Regions from separate parts of the Erysipelothrix larvae genome, predicted to be linked through region 2. Evidence: a T-box and tRNA genes for the amino acid it is inferred to sense, from the RefSeq annotation. Region 2 holds a T-box; the other holds one or more tRNA genes.

Region 1 (9,671 bases), 130 kb from region 2:
CGACGCAGGAAGGGTGTATTGTGAGTTTTGAGAAAGATGGACATCTAAAAAAAATCACTGCTGAAAAAGTGCTAGTAACCATCGGAAGGCAACCCAATACCGATACCATAGGACTTGAGTATACGGATGTTAAAGTTGATGCAAAAGGACTGATTGAAGTCGATGATCAAGGAAGAACGTCGGTGCATCATATATTCGCAATTGGTGATGTTACTTTTGGCCCACAACTTGCACACAAAGCTACTTATGAAGCAAAGGTTGTTGCAAGTGTGATCAATGGACATCCTGGGGGCTTTGATAATTTAGTGATTCCAAAAGTATGTTATACAACGCCTGAAATCGCGGGTGTTGGTTATACACTTGAGGAAGCAACTCAGAATGGAATTCATGCTAAAACAGCACAATTTCCATATCATGCTAATGGACGTTCGCTCACAATGAATCAAACTGAGGGGTTCATTCGTATTATATATAATCAAGAAACTTTAGCACTACTGGGTGCAGAGATTGTCGGAGCTCATGCAAGTGAATTAATCGCTGAATTAACAATGGCACTTGAAACACATCTTACACTTGAAGATGTTGCGCTCATTATTCACGCACATCCAACCTTAAGTGAGATGATTGACGATGCCGCACAAATCGGCTTAGGACACCCAATACACAGTGTGAAAGGAGTTTAATATGGAAAAAATATTTGAAAAAGGATTTTCAATGAAAGTTCTAAATGGTGTTGCCATTGGGACAGTCGCAGTGCTGATTCCTGGGGCACTCCTCAATGAACTCTTTACAGCATTATTGCCTGTGTTTCCACAAGGGCAATTTATTCTCACTGCAACTGCTTTAGCAACAACACTGATGGGTGTAGTCGTGGGTGTTATGGTGTCCATTATGTTTAAGTTCACACCAATACACACTGCTGCAGTTGCGATTGCATCCGGTTTGGGATCAGGAGCATGGTCGGTGAATGAATCCGGACAATTTATCGTTCAAGGAAGTGGTGACATTATAAATATGTCATTGACCGCGACCATTGCTGTAATCATTATCCTTGCTTGCGGAAATCGCTTCAGAGCATATACCATGCTGGTTGTACCAGCACTAACTTTAGTTGTTGCCGGAGGTTTAGGTGTTGCTATACTACCCTATGTAAAAAGCATCACAAGCGGTATTGCTGAAATCGTGAGAACATTTCTAGATTTACAACCCATTCTTATGTCGTTTCTGATGGCAATTGTATTTTCAATCATGATTGTTTCACCGATATCAACAGTGGGTATTGCTTTAGCAATCAATCTGAGCGGTGTAGGGTCAGGGGCTGCCAATGTGGGTGTTTGCGCAGCAGCATTTGGACTTGCTATTTCTGGGTGGAAAACCAATGAACTGGGAACGTCAATTGCACTTATTATGGGTTCGCCCAAAATGGCCATGCCCAATGTGATTAAGAATCCAAAAATAATGCTCCCAATAATCATAAACGCCGCAATCAGTGGCATCATCTGTGCTCTATTCCAACAACAAGGAACCTCCTATTCCGCAGGATTTGGATTTAGTGGCCTGATTGGACCGTTGAATGCAATTCGCATGGCGGGTGGATTTACACCGATAAACATCTTCAAAGCAGTCTTTGTCTTTGTAGGGGTTCCAGTGGTGCTCGCATTTATCATGAGATATGTCTTCATGCATACTCGAAAGCTTGTGAATGCTGAAGATTATCGAATCGATGTAAAGTAGGTGAAACAATGAGAGACTTTATTGAGTTAGAAACACGCCTTGTCATGAGCAAACATGAAGCAAAAAAAGTAGCATGTGTGTGTGCTTATGAAAGGCAAACACTCATCGCAATCGATGCTACAGCTCGAAAAGGGTACATAAAACCGATTTTGATCGGTGAGAAAGCACGGGTTAAAAAAGCATTGGAGGACCATCAAATCAGCTCTGATTATGAAATTATTGATGTGGATAGCGATGAAGACGCAGCTAAAAAGGCTGTTTCGCTGGTACATGAAGGCTATGTTGACTTGATTATGAAAGGATATATTCAAACCAGTGATCTGTTGAAAGCTGTTGTGAATCGGGACCAGGGCATCCGAGATAAGCCGATTCTCTCGCATGTTGCTTTAATCGAAGTGCCTTATCAAAACGAAATGTACTTCGTGAGTGATGGGGGCATGAATACATACCCATCATTCAATCAAAAGAAAGCAATTATCGAAAACGCAATCGAAGTTGCCCATTATCTGGGCGTTGATCGTCCAAAAGTTGCCTTGCTCGATGCTGCAGAACATACAAATGCGCGCATCAGTGCTTCCTATGAATCACGTGACTTAAGTAATTTGAAATGGAATAACGCGATTGTTGAAGGCCCCATTTCCCTTGATATTGCAGTGTCAAAAACAAATGCACGCATCAAGAATTATCAAGGGAAGATCTGTGGTGATGCGGATATTCTAATTGTCCCTGACATCATCAGCGGAAATATTTTGGGGAAAGCCGCAACACACTTTACCAATGGCATTATGGCTGGCATCATCTATGGAGCGAAGGTTCCCATTATTCTTGGTTCACGTGGTTCAAACGAAATTGAGAACGAGTATTCAATTATTGTGGCATGTCTTGTTGCACAAAAGGAGCGATTATCATGACTCTTATTCTGAGTATTAATCCTGGTGCGACCTCTACTAAGTTTGGACTATTTGATGGCTATCACGAACTGTTCAAAGGAGAAGTACCGTTCATAAAAGATGCGCAAAGGCACACTACGCTCATTGATCAACTTGTTCCTCGATATGATGCCATATACACAGCCATCAAAGATCAAGGCTATGATCCACAAGATATTGAAGTTGCAGTGGGAAGAGGTGGTATATTACCACCCGTTGAGGCAGGAGCACTTTTGGTGGACCAACACTTGATTGATTATTTATTGAGTCATGCTGAAGTCGTGCACCCTGCAAATCTTGGTGCTTCAATTGCACAGAAGTTTGTTGATCAAGCACATCAATGTGTCGCATATATTTATGATCCAATCTCTGTAGATCAAATGATCCCTCTGGCTCGATTTTCAGGGGTAAAAGAAATTGAACGAAAGAGCATCGGACATATTCTTAATTCTCGACAAGCTGCGATGCATTATGCGCAAACTTTAGGGAAATCTTATCATGATGTTAAGGTCATTGTAGTGCATGCGGGAACAGGAATTACACTTACTGCACATTCAGAAGGACGTATGATTGATTTGATATCGGATGATGAAGGCCCCTTTTCTCCAGAGCGAAGTGGTGGTTTGCCATTAAGGAAATTTATGGCAATGTGTTATAATAATAGTGAAAAAGACATGATTGAAATGACACGTCACAGCGCTGGACTTGTTTCTTATCTTGGAACAAATGATGTTCGAAAGGTTGAAGCATTTATCGACAATGGTGATCAATACGCACATTTGGTGTTGGAAGCAATGGCTTATCAAATATCAAAAAGTATTGCAAGTCTGGGGGCTGTGTTATATGGAAACATAGACGGAATTATCATTACAGGCGGTTTTGCACGATCAAAACGCATTATTGATTGGATAAAAGAGCGTGTCGCTTTTTTGGGGGAGGTGATAATATATCCAGGTGAATTTGAAATAGAAGCATTAGCTTTTGGTGGATACCGTGCTTATTTAGGCGAAGAAGAGATACATACAATTAAGAGATAAAGTGGTGGGGGTTTTGTATGGATGTTAAAGATCTGAAATATTTTATAACGGTCGTTGAAGCAGGAAGCTTTTCAGCTGCTTCAAAGGTGTTACATGTAACGCAACCAGCTTTAAGTTGGAATATTAAACAACTGGAAGAAGAGCTTGGTTTACAACTACTAAAGCGTTACAATCATGGTATTAAAATGACAATGAGTGGTCAACTCTTGTATGAAGGTGGTAAAGATGTTGTTGAAGGGTTTGAACGGCTCGAACGTCTACTGAGATCTGATAACAGTTCCTATCTTAGAGAAGTTAAGTTTGGCCTGACAACACTTTTCGCAATCGAATATATGGATGTATTCGAAAGCTTTAAGAAAAAGTATGATCAATACAATCTAACCTTTACGCAACGGGGATCAAAAGAGATCCAGAACATGTTGATTCGCGGAGAGATTGATATTGGGCTCACATCAGAGCCGACCTACTATTCCAAACTGTCGGTGAATGCAAACCGTCTTGAAGGGTATTATATTGACCTTGGTGTATTAGTAGGGAAAGACAATCCACTCTTTGACAAAACAAGTTTGACACTTCTTGATTTGAAGGATATGGAGTTCTCAATGCTCACAACTGATTATGCAATCAGTAATGAAATTCCAAAACGTTGCAGCGATTTAGGGTTTCAACCTAAAATTGTCTATGAAAATGAAAATTGGGAAGTAATTGTGAAGCATGTTGAATCCTATGGATCAATTTCGATTCTACCTTCTGAATTTGAACAATTCTTAAATCGAGAAGATATTAAATGGATTAAACTGGATGATCCTGAAGTATCACGGTTTAACCTTCAACTTGTGACAAGTTTAGATTTATCAATCCGAGATGATCATGTCTTGTATTGGAGAGTCTATAATGAGTTATTGGAAAGAAATAAGCGGAATCCTGATTCATAAACAACAAAGCATCAACGTGATTTTTAGTTGATGCTTTTTATGTGCTCCTTGTATATCACATAAAATAGTGATTCAATAAGGGTATCGTAAGGGAGGTCATCAATGAATAGAATAGAAAAAACAAGAGCGTATCTGGATGCATTATTTAACAACAGCGAGCATCTTAAAACATCTTTGTATGATAAGTCATATCGCTATGAACATACGCTAAGAGTCGCTTCATGGGGTAAACGAATTGCGCAACATGAAAACATTAATGAAGAAGCGCTTGTTATCGGTTGTTTACTGCATGATGTTGCCTATATTGAGAAACTGGATACAAAAGAGAAACAGATTGGTCATGGTAGGCGTTCTGCGTCCATTGTGAGGGACTTTGTGCACGGATTAGGGTTTGATCCAGACACCACGCAATCAATTCTCTATGGCATTGCAACCCATGTAGATGGAAAGGCAGACTTTGAAGGTGAAAGTACCATACTTTCAGAAAGCATCAGTGACGCTGATAATCTTGATCGATTTGATGTCTATAGAATTTATGAAACGTTAATCTTTGCGGATTTTTCAAACCTAAGTCTTGAAGACAAGCTAACGTATTGCACAAAACGCATTGAAGCCACTCAGAACAATATGGCACATGAGTTAGCGACACACTATGCAACATCCATATTTAGAGAAGAACTGAGTTATATGCAAACATTCTTTGAAAAGATGCTAATTCAATTAAAAGAAAGCAGATAGTTATAAAAAATCCCTTAGGTTTCACAGGATGTACTGATCTTGAAAACTTAAGGGATTTGATGTTTATCGATGGAAACTAGAGGCCATGTTTATGAACTGATTGACTTCAATTTGCGACAATCAATTTCAAACGTATGGAGTGTCCGCCTTATTTGTTGATCCTTTGAGATTAATGCTTTTATATATCAAGGCGTATCGTGTGATGATACCATTTTAGATAAGTAAACACACTGAATTGTCATGTGAGATTTATCGTGCTTTCTTTGCCTTAATGAGTCCAGCATGGATTTTTGCTATATTGTCACCACCAAATATCAACGTACTTTGAAATCCAGCATTGTAGTCTATGCTTAAAAACTTCTCGACAGATTTTTTCTTCTTTGGTATAGCTAGAGCCCAAAACCCAAAAGCTGCCAAACGAGTTAGGGTAACTCTGGATAAAATTTGTGATTGTGTTTCGATGCTCGCGGAAATAATCGCATTCATATCAATGTGGTATGAACCATAATCCAGTCTATCTTTAGTTACTGTCACTAAAACGGTTTGTTCACCGGCAATTTCACCACCACCATAGTATTTTAAACGTGCCTTTGCGATTGTTGCTGCCTTTGCTTTAGCATTTGCTGCTTCGACAATCTTTCTTATTTTTGCATCTTTTTCCTTTTTAGCCAGATCCTTTGCTTGTAATTCCACGGATCCTTGGGTTGCTGAGTAATAGGTTAGAAAGATGGCTAAACCCAACAATAAAAGAACCATCACATCGTTTTCGGTTGAATCCGTAAGAACTGACCACCCAATCCAAATGGCGATTATTGCGATCGTTCTTTCTCCCTTACTTCGTGGAACCCAAATCTTATTGAGTCGTTTCATGCGATCCTCCTACAAATACACAAGTGAGTCAATCACTCAAATGTCCTTTGAAAACATTATGTTCGATGCCGAAATAAAGCTTAATTCATTCACTGAACGTTTAGCTTATTTAACGAGGTCCCATCAGTTAATTTTATAATACACTAAAACAAGGAGATTGTTGATAGTTTTATACCATTTTTTCATTCAATTCCGTCAATTTATGATATTTACCACGAAAAGAAAGGAATGATGATTGATATCTTAAATTGAATCAATCTAATAAAGGAATACTGGGATAAATCTGGTTCAATCACAAATCTTGTGGGATGGCACATTCCTAACATAGGTTTTCCTACTTGCATCAATTAACTTTAAGAAGAAGTATTCATCATCAGGGTAACCATAACCTTGTCTTCGTAGAGTCTTGATTTTATTATTGATACCTTCTATTTTACCCGCAGAAATCTTAATAGTTGCATGAGCGATGATTCCTTCAAAGTGATTGTCTAAGAGTCGTCCAAACCATTGAAAGTGTTTGTTTTTTGTAGCTTGACAGATTTCGACAATTGAACTGATTTCATCTGCCATTTTACTCTCATCATTAAGGGTGTATGCGTAGCGCAATTTCTCTTTTACCACATCCAGTGTGAAGATTAATGCATTCTCTTTCAATAGTTCATCGTAACGTACTTCATGACCTTCTTTACGCGTAATGTTGGGTATATTAAATAAAGAACTGCCTTCCTTGATAATCTTTCCATTTCTGGCTTCATTGTCTTTTCTAATGAGCGTTTCTCGTGATGACATTAAGATGTATCTTGTCTTCTTAAGTGCCGCAGCAGCCTCTATATTCCCTTCATTCTTCAAACGATTTTGCTCATCCTTGCGAACCTCGTTGATGACCTTATCATTAAAGTTTTTGATGATATGAAAATGATCAAATACAACTTGGATGTGTTCGCATTTTTCTTCAAACGCTTCTTGGTAATTTGAGTTCATATCGCATGCAACAGCTTCAACGTGATCCATCCACTTTAGGCCAACATGCTCTATAAAATCATAGACGACTTGCTTCTTCTTTCCGTGTGCAATCCATAAAATGTGACCCGTTTCCATATCGATAATATGGGTTGCATACTTATGTCCATCATGGAGTTTAAACTCATCAATGCCTAGGTATCGTGTGTAGTCCTCTGGTTTCTTTAGTACCTCGCCATCAATTGTATAGAGTTCTTTCAAGCGTTTGAGGTCGATGGCTTTAACAGTGTTTTTCCCTAATCCTGTAATCTCAGCGACTTGCTTGAGGGTATATGTTCCAATACTGAGTAGGTCTCTTGTATAGTTTTCAAGTTCAATAGTAATAAAGTGGTTTTCAGCCTTAAACGGTACACTCTGCATCTTTGAATTCCTACAAGAAACACAATAGAATTGGGGTCTATCAAAACGAACATGCATCAGTGTTGCACCAATACTTAAATGCCTTAGTGTGCACGGTTTACGATTGTTTATATGCATCACCTTACCACAACCGCTGCATACTTTATCTGTTTCTTGAACTTCTAAAATACCATGCATGCAATAAGCATCTCTTTGGGATCTTGTTGTTTCGATTGTGGTGTTGGTGTTATGAAATCCACGGAGTGTATTAGGGATTAAGAAATGATTTAAACATAGTTCTTGTGATTGGGTTAGTGTCTGTGTATAATTCATGTATGGACCTTCCTGTTTGTTTATTCTGCAAAATAAATTCTACAGTAAGGTCTTTTTTCATTCAAGTTGTTATTATTTTACAAATGTCATTCACAGGCAATCCCACATAAAAAGTGATTGACCCATAAATCTTCTCAAAAATCTTCTCACTAGACAAAAAAGCATGAAAAAACCCACTAAACAGTGGGCTGATTGAAGTATGGTGGAGCTTATCGGGATCGAACCGATGACCTCCTGCGTGCAAGGCAGGCGCTCTCCCAGCTGAGCTAAAACCCCATATTCAATTTTTGCAGTAAGCTTTAATGGTGGGCCTGAATGGATTCGAACCAGCGACCTCACCCTTATCAGGGGTGCGCTCTAACCAACTGAGCTACAGGCCCATCTTTGCTGACTGCCTATTAAATATACCATCATGCAATCTTTATGTCAACAACAAAATAGAAAAAAATTTAAAAAATAAAACGAAGACTGATTGAGATAAAATTAGCGTGTATTTTAGGTTGATGAGTGATGGAAACTATCACGCAATTTATCACTATAAACACAGTTTTTGACGTGGAGTAGCATTGTGTTGGATGAAGAAATATTCAATGACACCAAGACGGTTGATTTTCCTTTCTTGTGATATAATTGCAACAATGAGAGAAAAAAAGTGCAGTGGTTTTATTGAATAAATTTAGTGTGAAGTAAGTGTGTTGAAATAAATCAATGATTAAATCATGAATTGATGAGTTCGTCGACGCCATTATAAAAGAATGGTGTTATGATGTATGTACATCATATAACAAATACACAGGTTTCTTATGAACTCTTTGAGCATCCTAAGCCTTTTATTTATGGGGTTATGAATAGCTGTGTTGTTGTAAATGATTTAAAGAATATCAAACTATACATGGATCAACTATTTACGAGGTAGGATTGATTCATTTTATATATCATAGCGTCATCAAGATAAAAGTTGATGCTGTTTCTTAATGTTTTGAGCAGAATAGTTAAGGAATATGGATTGTATGTAAACTGAGTCGTTTATCCAGGGTGTTTGATATCAGCAATTGATTTAGGATGTCATGATGATCTGATTGCTAAAAGCAAAGTGATTCACATCTTTTTATTGCATCAATTTTGTGCGATTTTTTTTGAAGGCTATTACGTTATTACTATCCTAAAAAGCACATGTTATCCTTATTCTTGGACTGAATAAGGAATAAATGTGAATATTATGATAGTAATTGGTTAGTTTTGTGTTAAAAAATCCGCAATATTATGTTATTCTTTATTATATTGCGTTTAGCACGCGATTGGAGGATTATAAATGTTAGGTTTAACTGCCGTTGCAGAACTTCAACCAATTCAATTGAACATTATCCTAGGAGGGTTTGCGCTCTTCTTGGTTGGGATTCACTATTTAGGTGAAGGGCTTACTGAATTAGCTGGGTCTCGTATATCAGATTATATTGAGAAATATACAAGTAATCTCATGATGGCAATACTCATGGGGACAGTTATTACTGCAATCATGAACTCAAGTACTGCTGTTACCGTAATTTCCATCAGTTTGGTTCGCGCAGGAATGATGACGCTTAAACAAGCGATTGGTATTTCCGTCGGAGCAAACATTGGGACAACAATGACTACGTTCTTCATGAGTATGAACATTGAAGATTATGGTTATTACTTTGTATTTATTGGTGTACTCTTAATTGTATTTACAAAACGAAAAGTATGGTCAAATGCAG
Region 2 (9,671 bases):
ATGCACCAACAATGCGTTGTTTTTGAATCGGTGAAATCTTCGCAAAGAGTTTACAATGACTGACCGCTTCGCGAAGCGCTTCATCACTCATTGCTTCAACTTCATTTCCGACAACAGTATATTCAGTATCAATGCCAACCTTTGAACAGACTTTCTTCGCAACACCTAAACTATCTCCGGTAATAACCACAACATCAACGCCGTGATTATGAAGGCTTTCGATCGTTGGTTTTGCACTTTCTTTAGGAGGATCCAAGAACCCAATAAAGCCAATAAGAACAAGTTCGCTCTCATCTTCAACCCCAAACTCATGGTCAAGGGGAATGTTGTTTTTTTGTGCGACTGCAATCATACGAAGTCCATCATGATTGTGTTGTGAATACACCTCATACGCTTCTTTACGTGTTTCTTCATCGAATTCAGAAACAACACCATCGCGGTCAATATATTTGGATAAGTTTAAGATTTCTTCTACAGCTCCTTTTGTGATTAGTTGGCGTTTACCTTTACTATCTTCTAAGATAACACTCATACGACGACGGCTGAAATCAAATGGGATTTCATCCACAATGTCATAGTAATTCACAAGGTCGTCCATGTTGTAGCTTTCAGCACGTTCAATGATTGCAAGGTCAATTAAGTTTTTGAGACCACTTTGGAAAGTACTGTTGAGATAAGCATGGCGTAATACGCGCATATCATCTTCACCTGTTACGTCCATATACCGTTCAAGGATGATTTCATCTTGCGTAATGGTTCCTGTTTTATCAGTACAAAGGATGTCCATTTCTCCAAAGGTAGAGATGGATGATTGAGACTTCACAATTGTTTGGTGTTTTGCCATATTAATTGCACCACGTGAAAGGCCACTGGTTAATACAACGGGTAACATTTCAGGTGTAAGTCCAACAGCAACGGTGAGTGCAAAGACAAAAGCATCCACGAAGTCGCCTTTTAAGATTCCATTGAGTACAAAGATTACCGGTACCATAATCATCATTAATCGTAAGAGTAATTTTGATATTGTGGAAATACTGTTTTCAAAGCTATTGATTACTTTAATATTTTCAAGTGATTTTGACATGGAACCAAGATAGGTCTCATTTCCTCTTCGGATGACTACACCCCGTGCTGTTCCACTCACTACGTTTGTTCCCATGAGTGCAAGGTTTGTGTAATCGGATTCCTGTTCAACAAGTTCTTCATCAAAAAGCACATACTTTTCAACAGGTTGTGATTCTCCTGTGAGTGTTGCTTGTGACAAGAATAAGTCTTTTGCAGAGATAATTCGCAAATCAGCAGGGATGATATCTCCTGCAGAAAGTCGAATGATGTCTCCAAGTGCGAGTTCATCAATTGGTTTTTCAATGAATTTTCCATCTCTTAAAACAGCGGTGGTATTGGATACCATGTCCAATAGTTTTTCACTTGCTTTATTTGACCGCTCGTCTTGAATGTAAGATACAAGTGTTGATAAGATAACCAGTGCTGTCAAAATCCCTACAGTAACATAGTCTTTTCCGGTACTTGGAATAATAACATCGGTGATTAATGTAATAATTATGACAACAATCAACACAAGGTTAAAAGGATTGATCAATACGTTTACAAATCCAATCAATGGATGTTTCTTTTTTTGACCTACGATTTCGTTTGGCCCAAATTCTTCGATATATGCTTCAGCTTGTTCTTCACTAAAGCCGTTTTTGTCTGCTGGGAGCGCACTAAAAAAGTCATCGTGTGACATTTTGAGCAGCTCCAATAATGTATTATTGTTATTCTTCATGCTCTTAGCCCCTTTCTTAAAAAGAACTGAAACTAAAGCGTGACGCGTCCATTGGCGATACTCAATGGGTCATCGTCAAAGCTTGCTTCAGTAATAAAATGTGTTATCTGACTTCGCGGGTTCATACAAGTATCACCAACCTTTCCTTTGTTATTCTAACAGTATTTAAACGATGTTTCAATCAAAGCGCGATATAAATAAACAAATTTTTAGGCGCGCTTAAAGAATTTGCGATACTTTTAAAATCAACAATGACCAAAATTACAGATGAAACCAATAGCGTCTTATGGGTGTATCTTCTTCAAATAGAATGTTTTCAAATTGTCCACCACAGCCTTCAATAACTTTAATTGAGGCGATATTCGTATCGTTAGCAGTTACTAACACATCACAAATGCCATACGTTTTGCATTTTTCAAGTGCAAGATGCAACATTAACTTACCATAACCCTGGCCTCTTTTATCTGGATGAATCGAATAACCAATGTGACCCCCAAAGTTTCGTAAAGATTCATTCAATTGTGTTCGAATGTTCACGATCCCAACAAGTGATTGATCCTTCATATCAACTAAACAATAGGTAAATGCAGGGACAAAGCCAGGTTGCACAGTGTCCTGATGTTCATCACGCAGTGATTGTGCAATCCAATCTGTAACATGGGGAAAATGATTGATACCGGCACATCCATGAATGGATTCATTGCGCTTATTAAAGGCATCCTTATAGTCTTGAATTTGCTTTGTGTAATCAGACGATAGTTTTATGAGTTTGACCATACTACACCTCCGTGAAGTCTTATACTTCTTATCACCATTCTACCAAATTTTACGCTTCAAAGATATCACAAGACCGCTGTTTTGATAAGAATAAAACAGCGATTTAAAGCGTATCAGTTTAAGCGTATCCAAATAGAAGTTATAAAGGGCTTGATATAGAATTCTTGAATAAGTAAAACAAGTGATTTGGATAATTTTAAGGGAATTTTCTATCCACAATAGGGTAACTTGATTCTTTTTGAAACTATTTTGTCTCGATTTGTTTTCTAATGATTGAAAGCGTTTTGAACGACCGCTTTTCAATGATCCATATGATATTTTCTTGATGAGAAAAAAAAGCATAAAAACTTATGTAAAAATAAAGTTGATACCAATAAAAAAAACAAAGTATAATTACACTAAAGGTATTTGCCAATAAGGGGGAAATATGACGAAACGAAAAAAGATATTAATCGCAAGTGTTTGTTTTTTAACTGTTTGTGCAGTGATTGGTGGAGCATACTTACACCACTACCTTTCAATAGATCGTCGTGAATATGCTCTGATTGTTGAAGGTGAACGCTCTCCAGTACTTGAAGTATTTGATGATTATGAAGAAAAAGGTGCTTACGTCAGTGTGGATGGATTGCGTGATGATTCAATTGTAGTGAACATCAAAAGCAGTTTAAAAACAGATGGCTTGGGTGTGTATGAGCTTTTGTATTGGGTTGAAGGTCGTGAGCAGCTATCAAAAACGCGCACAGTAACAATCGTGGATACCCAAAGTCCAGAAATTAAACTAAAGGGGGGCACTGTGAACCTTTTAGTTGGAGAAGAATATAAAGAACCAGGCTATGATGTGAGTGATAATTACGACACAGAAATTGAGGATAAAGTGGTTGTTGAGGGTGAAGTAAATACAAAAAATGCCGGAACGTATACCTTGACCTATTCTGTAAGTGATCAGTCTGATAACTCCCACAGTGTTAAACGTGAAGTTATTGTAACCAAACCAAAACCAGTCGTTCACGTAAAACCAGTAGAAGAAAAGGGTGAAGAAGTGAAGGTAGTTGTTCCAAAAACAGGGGAAGTTCTTAAAGAGATTACTGCGCTCAAATTCTCAGGGGATGGCTTTAAACTTGAAGGAAGCCATGAAACGCTGATTCAAGCAGTGAACCTTGTCAATAAGGATACCCAAAATACAGTGACATATGATACCCAACTCAGTGATCATAAGTATAGTGTGAATATCAATGTTACGAATCTAGAAAATGGAAGCTATAGTGTTCGAGGAAGAGAAATTGATAATGCACCCCTAACATTCAATTTGGATCCGCTTTTGAAACTGGGACGGGGTCGTGTCGGCAATAAACTGGTTACCTTTACTTATCCAAATAATACTCTTGAAATTAAAGTTGAAGATTTCGCTTATCAATATGACATCGCCCTTAATGTGGGTCATGGTGGTCATGATTCGGGTGCCATTAACAAATACATCTATGAAAAAGTAATGAATTTAGAAGTATCCTTATATGAAAAGCAACGCTATGAAGAACATGGACTTAAAGTTTACATCAATCGAACCAGTGATACCTTTGGTGAAGTGATTGGAGAGAGCGAATGGAAGTCCCTAACGCGCTCTGCGTTTAGTTTTGGACACTATGCTGCAGTTTCACGAATTGCCTACAGTAATCACCATAACAGCTCTGCATCAAGTCTTGATGGGTGGGAAATTATTGTATCAGCACCTTCAACACGAGAACAAAACGCGGTTGAACATGCAATTGGTGCCGAATTTGACACACTCATTCCAAACATGGCAAAACGAAATCGACTCTATACACGTGACTATGACTCAGAGCGAAACTTCTCTAAAATGAATGGCGAAGTGTATAACTTTACAACCTACTATGCGATTATTAGAATTCCTTTAGAAAACTATAATGCACGTTCTGTGTTATTTGAACCAATCTATATCAGTGATATGGAGGATTTCCGGTGGTATTATCAAGAAGGAAATTGGAAGACAGTCAGTGAAGTGAAGATTAAGCATTATGTTGAATCACTGGGACTCAACTATATTGCACCTGCATCAACACAAACACCAAGTGAAGAGAGTGCGGAGCTTCCTCAAGAAGAACCACAATCAGATACTTCAAATTCTGAAACACCTCAACCTGATGATGCTGAATAATTCAAAATCTAATTGAATCAACCAATCAAAAGAAATCGAGACAAAATGCGATTTCTTTTTTCGTATCACTTATGTACTTGGGTCAGTATAAAAGTGTTGTTTATGATTATAAAGAACCAACCATTCTTTCTTTATTTTTTGAGCCGGTTTGTGTATAATAGTTAGAATACAAGGAGGTGTGAACGTGATTAATACAGTATTATTTGATTTAGACGGAACATTATTAAAAATGAATAACGATGCTTTTGAACATGCATATCTTGGTTCGCTGGCAAAAACAGTATCCCATTTAATTGATCCCCAACATTTTATTAAGTCCTTGTGGCAAGCAACTCATAAAATGGTTGCGAATGATGGATCAAAAACAAATGAAGATGTATTCTATGATACCTTTAGAGGACTTGTTGGTGATGCATATGAACCCTTAATCCCAGTGATTGATGATTATTATCACAATGGATTTGAGGCAGCACGATCAACCATTGAGTCAAGTCAAGAAATGATTGACGCAGTTGAGATACTTAAAGACAAGGGCATTCGCTTGGTTATAGCAACCAATCCGATGTTTCCAAAGATTGCGGTTGAAAAGCGCGTCGAGTGGGCAAAATTGAATTGGGAAGATTTTGATCACATTACACATTTTGAGATTTGTCACTACTGCAAACCCAATCCGAAGTATTATGAAGAAATCAAACAGGTCTGTGATTTAGATCCAAGTTTTTCAATGATGGTTGGTAACGATGCCCAAGAGGATTTAGTTGCGAAGACATTAGGGTTTAAAACCTATCTTGTGGACGATGACTTGATTCATCGCGGTGGGGATATCGATACAGATTATCAAGGAAGCCGTAAAGACTTCTTAGAATTTGTGAAAGGCTTGTGATTTGTGTTCATTTTATGAAATCTTTAGTTTATGTAGTGAAAAATTTGTTATAAGTTGATACAATAAGGTTAATAAAGGAGGTGACCATCATGCCGAATGTTGTAACGCATGGATTGATGGCGCTTGATGTATATAATCAATTGCCACCTTCTACGATTAAAACAGCAATCAAGGCGCACCCAAAGGCGTATCTTTTAGGGAGCAACGGACCCGATATCTTGTTTTACTATAACGTTTTTCCATGGCAGGACCAAACGTTAAACAAGAAAGTTGCAGATTATGGCAACCATGTTCATTCATATAAAGTTGATGCTTTCTACAACGAAGCTGTTAGTTTTATTAATCGCTTGCCTGATGGGAAACGAAAAACGATTCTTACAGCTTATCTTGCAGGTCATTTAATGCACTGGTCATTAGATTCAACGGCACATCCGTTTGTATTCTATCGATCAGGTGAAATCGCAGGCGATACGAGATTTTGGCACTATCGTTATGAATCAATGCTTGATTCACTGATGGTGCTTTATGTGAAACGTCGTAAAATGACCAGCTTGCATGCGACTCGGTTTGTTGATGTTTCGGATGATGAACGTCGAATCATTGCATCATTCTATTCTGTAATGCTTGAGCGTGTTTTTGATATACGCGAGGATTCAGAAGTGATTGATTCCGCAATAGAGTCAATGAAGAAAATTTTGGTATACTTATATGATCCACGGAACATTAAGTTACCTTTAATAAAGGAATATGAAAAAAGATTTGGAGAACCCTGGGCTTTTTCAAGCCACCTCGTGAGTTCAGATATTGACGCGAAGTATGATGTCTTGAATTTGAAACACGAAACATGGTGTAATCCAACCAATGCTGAAGACATTTCAACACAGAGTTTTGTAGACCTCTACAACGAATCCATTGATTTAGGAATTGATGGTCTTTCAGTATTGCAGGAACTCTTTGATGGATCACGTCACACGATTGATTCATTCACCCAAGGAAAGTGTTACGATACTGGGCGTTTAGAAGGTGTTCCAATGAAGTTTTATGATAGTATTTATGATAAGTAGAAGGCGAGGAACCAATTATGCTAGTTTATATTCATGGTAAAAATGTAGATATCACAGATGCAATGCATCAACGCGTGGAAGATAAGTTGAAATTCATGGAGAAATATTTCGATCTTGATGATTCATATCGTGCAAACGTTGTTGTAAGTGTATATCCTGATGGCCAAAAAGTTGAGGTTACAATTACTACAAAAATTGGTTTATTACGAGCAGAAGTGAAACATGATGATTTCTATGCTGCACTTGATTTATCTGTAGACAAACTGGAAGATCAAATTCGCAGACACAAAACTAAATTATCACGTAAAAACAAAGAAAGTTTAGCGCAATCATTCTTGAATTTGATTGAAGAGTCTGAGAATGAAGACGAACCTAAATTAGTACGTACGAAGACAATCGTTGCGGAATCCATGGAATTGAATGACGCAATCTTAAATATGGAACTCTTAGGACACTCATTCTTCATATATACCGATGAAGAAACCGAAGACATCGCAGTTGTTTACAAACGTAAAGACGGCGATTATGGATTATTAGAAGTTGAACGTGAATAAAAAATAGGAATTTAACTTATTCATGAATCGTGGTATAATAGTGGAAACGTTCGGAGGGCGATTATGAGTATCAAATCGAAACTAAAAAATATCTTAACACCAATTGAAGATGACGAATATATTGAATTAAGCACTGAAGAAGCAGAAAGCTTGAGTGATTACGAGAAACCACGTGCAAATGATGGATTTAAATTACCATCCAATGCACAAATGGTTTTATTCGAACCACGTTCTTTTGAAGAAGCAGAAGAAGTTGCGAAATACCTTAAAGGAAATAGAGCAGCTGTTGTGAATCTTCACCGTTTGCAAAGAGATTTTGCACAAAGAACCATCGATTTTCTGACTGGCGTTGTCTTTGCTTTAGATGGATCAATCCAAAAAATTGGTCACAATGTAATTTTGTGTACACCAAAATCAATCGGTGTTGAAGGCGAAATTAGCATGAGCATGGACGATTTCGATAACTAAATCTATGAAGGACCGCTTTAGAATCATGCGAAGTGGGTACGATCGCTTTGAAGTTGATCAGTATCTTTCTTCACTTGAAGGTCAATTAGAGGAGCTTAAGTTACGTTCAGAAGCTTATTTATCTCAAAGCCATGCGACCCAAAAACAATTGGAGTTGCAAAAGGTTCGTTATCAGCAATTGGTCAAAGAAATCGCAGCGCGTGAGCGTGCATTAGACCAACTCTCTCGAGATGCTTTGAAAGAAGCCAACAAGATTGTTGGGACTGCAAATCAAAACGCAGATCTCATTGTACGAGAAGCATTATCCGCTGCACGACAAATTTTGGTTGAAATTTCGCGAATTTCCAGTGAATCCCACTTGTTACGCGAAGAATTGGGTGTTAAACTTAAGAAGTTAGAAACAGTGGTCGAAGGGTTAGAACTCCCTGAAGCCCCAAATGTTAAATTATTTAGCGATGATCACGACAGGTCTTCACAATAACAGTTAATTTAGAGACTTCGCGGTTGGTGAAAGCGAAGAACTGCTTGTGTGAGATATCCCGTGTGAGCTATTTATCTGAAACCACAAAGTAAGATAAATCGGATGCCTACCGTTATCAGGCTTAAGTGCATTACAAGATGTAATGAATTAAGGTGGTACCGCGTTATAAACGTCCTTGTTTTAAGGGCGTTTTTTTATTGAAGGAGGAAATTTTTGATGAGTGTGAACTATAAAGACACATTGTTATTACCAAAGACAGATTTTGAGATGCGTGGGAATCTCAACAAAAAAGAACCCGGGCTACAACAGGCATGGGATGAGATGAAGCTTTACAATCGAATGCTAGAACAACGAGAGGGAGCACCGTTATTTACACTTCACGATGGGCCTCCTTTTGCCAATGGGAACATCCATATTGGACACGCACTCAACAAGTCATTGAAAGACTTTATCATCCGTTCACACTTTATGGCAGGGTATAAGACGCCATTTAGACCAGGATGGGATACGCATGGACTCCCAATTGAGGTTGCAATTCAAAAAACTGGTGTTAATCGTAAGGAAATGTCCATTGCTGATTTCCGTAAGTTATGTGAGGCTTTTGCACTGGGACAAATTAAAATTCAAATCGCAGACTTCAAACAATTAGGAACTGTTGCAGATTATGACAATCCATACATTACCTTAAACAAAGATTTTGAAGCAAAACAAATTAAAGTCTTTGCGAAGATGGCCCTTAAAGGCATGATTTATAAAGGACTTCGCCCGGTATATTGGTCACCATCGAGTGAATCTGCTCTAGCAGAAGCTGAAATCGAGTACCGTGATCGCAAAGATCCACAGATCTATGTTTCTTTTAAGGTTGTCGATGGAAAAGGACTCTTAACATCCGACGATGCATTGATCATCTGGACCACAACACCATGGACCATTCCTGCAAACCTTGCAATTTCAGTGAATGAAACCTTTGACTATGCCCTAATTAAAACGGATAAAGGTCAATTTGTCGTCCTTGAGAAGATGGTTGAACAACTCCAAAAAGAATTGAACTTTGAGTATGCAGAAGTACTCAAAACTTTCAAAGGGAAAGAACTTGAAGGTGTCACAACACAACACCCACTTTATGATCGGTTATCACCGGTTCTTTTAGGGGATCACGTAACGGATGATGCAGGGACTGGGTGTGTCCATACTGCTCCAGACCATGGTGTTGAAGACTTTGAAGTTGGGAAAAAATATGGCATTCACCCAATTGACCCGATTGATAATCAAGGGGTATTACGTGAAAATACCGGTCCATTTGCAGGGCTGTATTTTGAAGATGCCAACAAGGCTGTCACAAAAGCGCTTGATGAATGTGGTGCACTCTTAAAATTATCCTTTATTACGCACTCCTACGCACATGACTGGCGTACAAAAAAACCTGTAATGTATCGTGCGACTACCCAATGGTTTGCATCCATTGACATGGTACGTGATGACGTA

The links. A T-box is a leader RNA that pairs with one kind of tRNA and senses whether it is charged. The one in region 2 lies ahead of ileS (isoleucine--tRNA ligase), so its partner is inferred to be a tRNA-Ile.
Region 1: it encodes a tRNA-Ile, which carries the amino acid that the T-box ahead of ileS (isoleucine--tRNA ligase) is inferred to sense. The anticodon was not compared.

The regions. Positions count from the first base shown of each region.
Region 1 is NZ_CP013213.1:805,821-815,491, forward strand. It holds gene lpdA (dihydrolipoyl dehydrogenase) at 1-683, shown strand, start outside; gene AOC36_RS03660 (PTS sugar transporter subunit IIC) at 685-1,734, shown strand; gene AOC36_RS03665 (phosphate acyltransferase) at 1,743-2,645, shown strand; gene buk (butyrate kinase) at 2,642-3,700, shown strand; gene AOC36_RS03675 (LysR family transcriptional regulator) at 3,718-4,635, shown strand; gene AOC36_RS03680 (HD domain-containing protein) at 4,738-5,373, shown strand; gene AOC36_RS03685 (hypothetical protein) at 5,623-6,243, opposite strand; gene AOC36_RS03690 (ISL3 family transposase) at 6,532-7,935, opposite strand; tRNA gene AOC36_RS03695 (tRNA-Ala) at 8,136-8,211, opposite strand; tRNA gene AOC36_RS03700 (tRNA-Ile) at 8,239-8,315, opposite strand; gene AOC36_RS12440 (Na/Pi cotransporter family protein) at 9,248-9,671, shown strand, end outside.
Region 2 is NZ_CP013213.1:678,489-688,159, forward strand. It holds gene mgtA (magnesium-translocating P-type ATPase) at 1-1,786, opposite strand, end outside; gene AOC36_RS03090 (GNAT family N-acetyltransferase) at 2,048-2,563, opposite strand; gene AOC36_RS03095 (immunoglobulin-like domain-containing protein) at 2,991-4,736, shown strand; gene AOC36_RS03100 (HAD family hydrolase) at 4,921-5,619, shown strand; gene AOC36_RS03105 (zinc dependent phospholipase C family protein) at 5,709-6,683, shown strand; gene hpf (ribosome hibernation-promoting factor, HPF/YfiA family) at 6,701-7,237, shown strand; gene AOC36_RS03115 (cell division protein SepF) at 7,301-7,705, shown strand; gene AOC36_RS03120 (DivIVA domain-containing protein) at 7,710-8,186, shown strand; T-box leader at 8,152-8,366, shown strand; gene ileS (isoleucine--tRNA ligase) at 8,409-9,671, shown strand, end outside.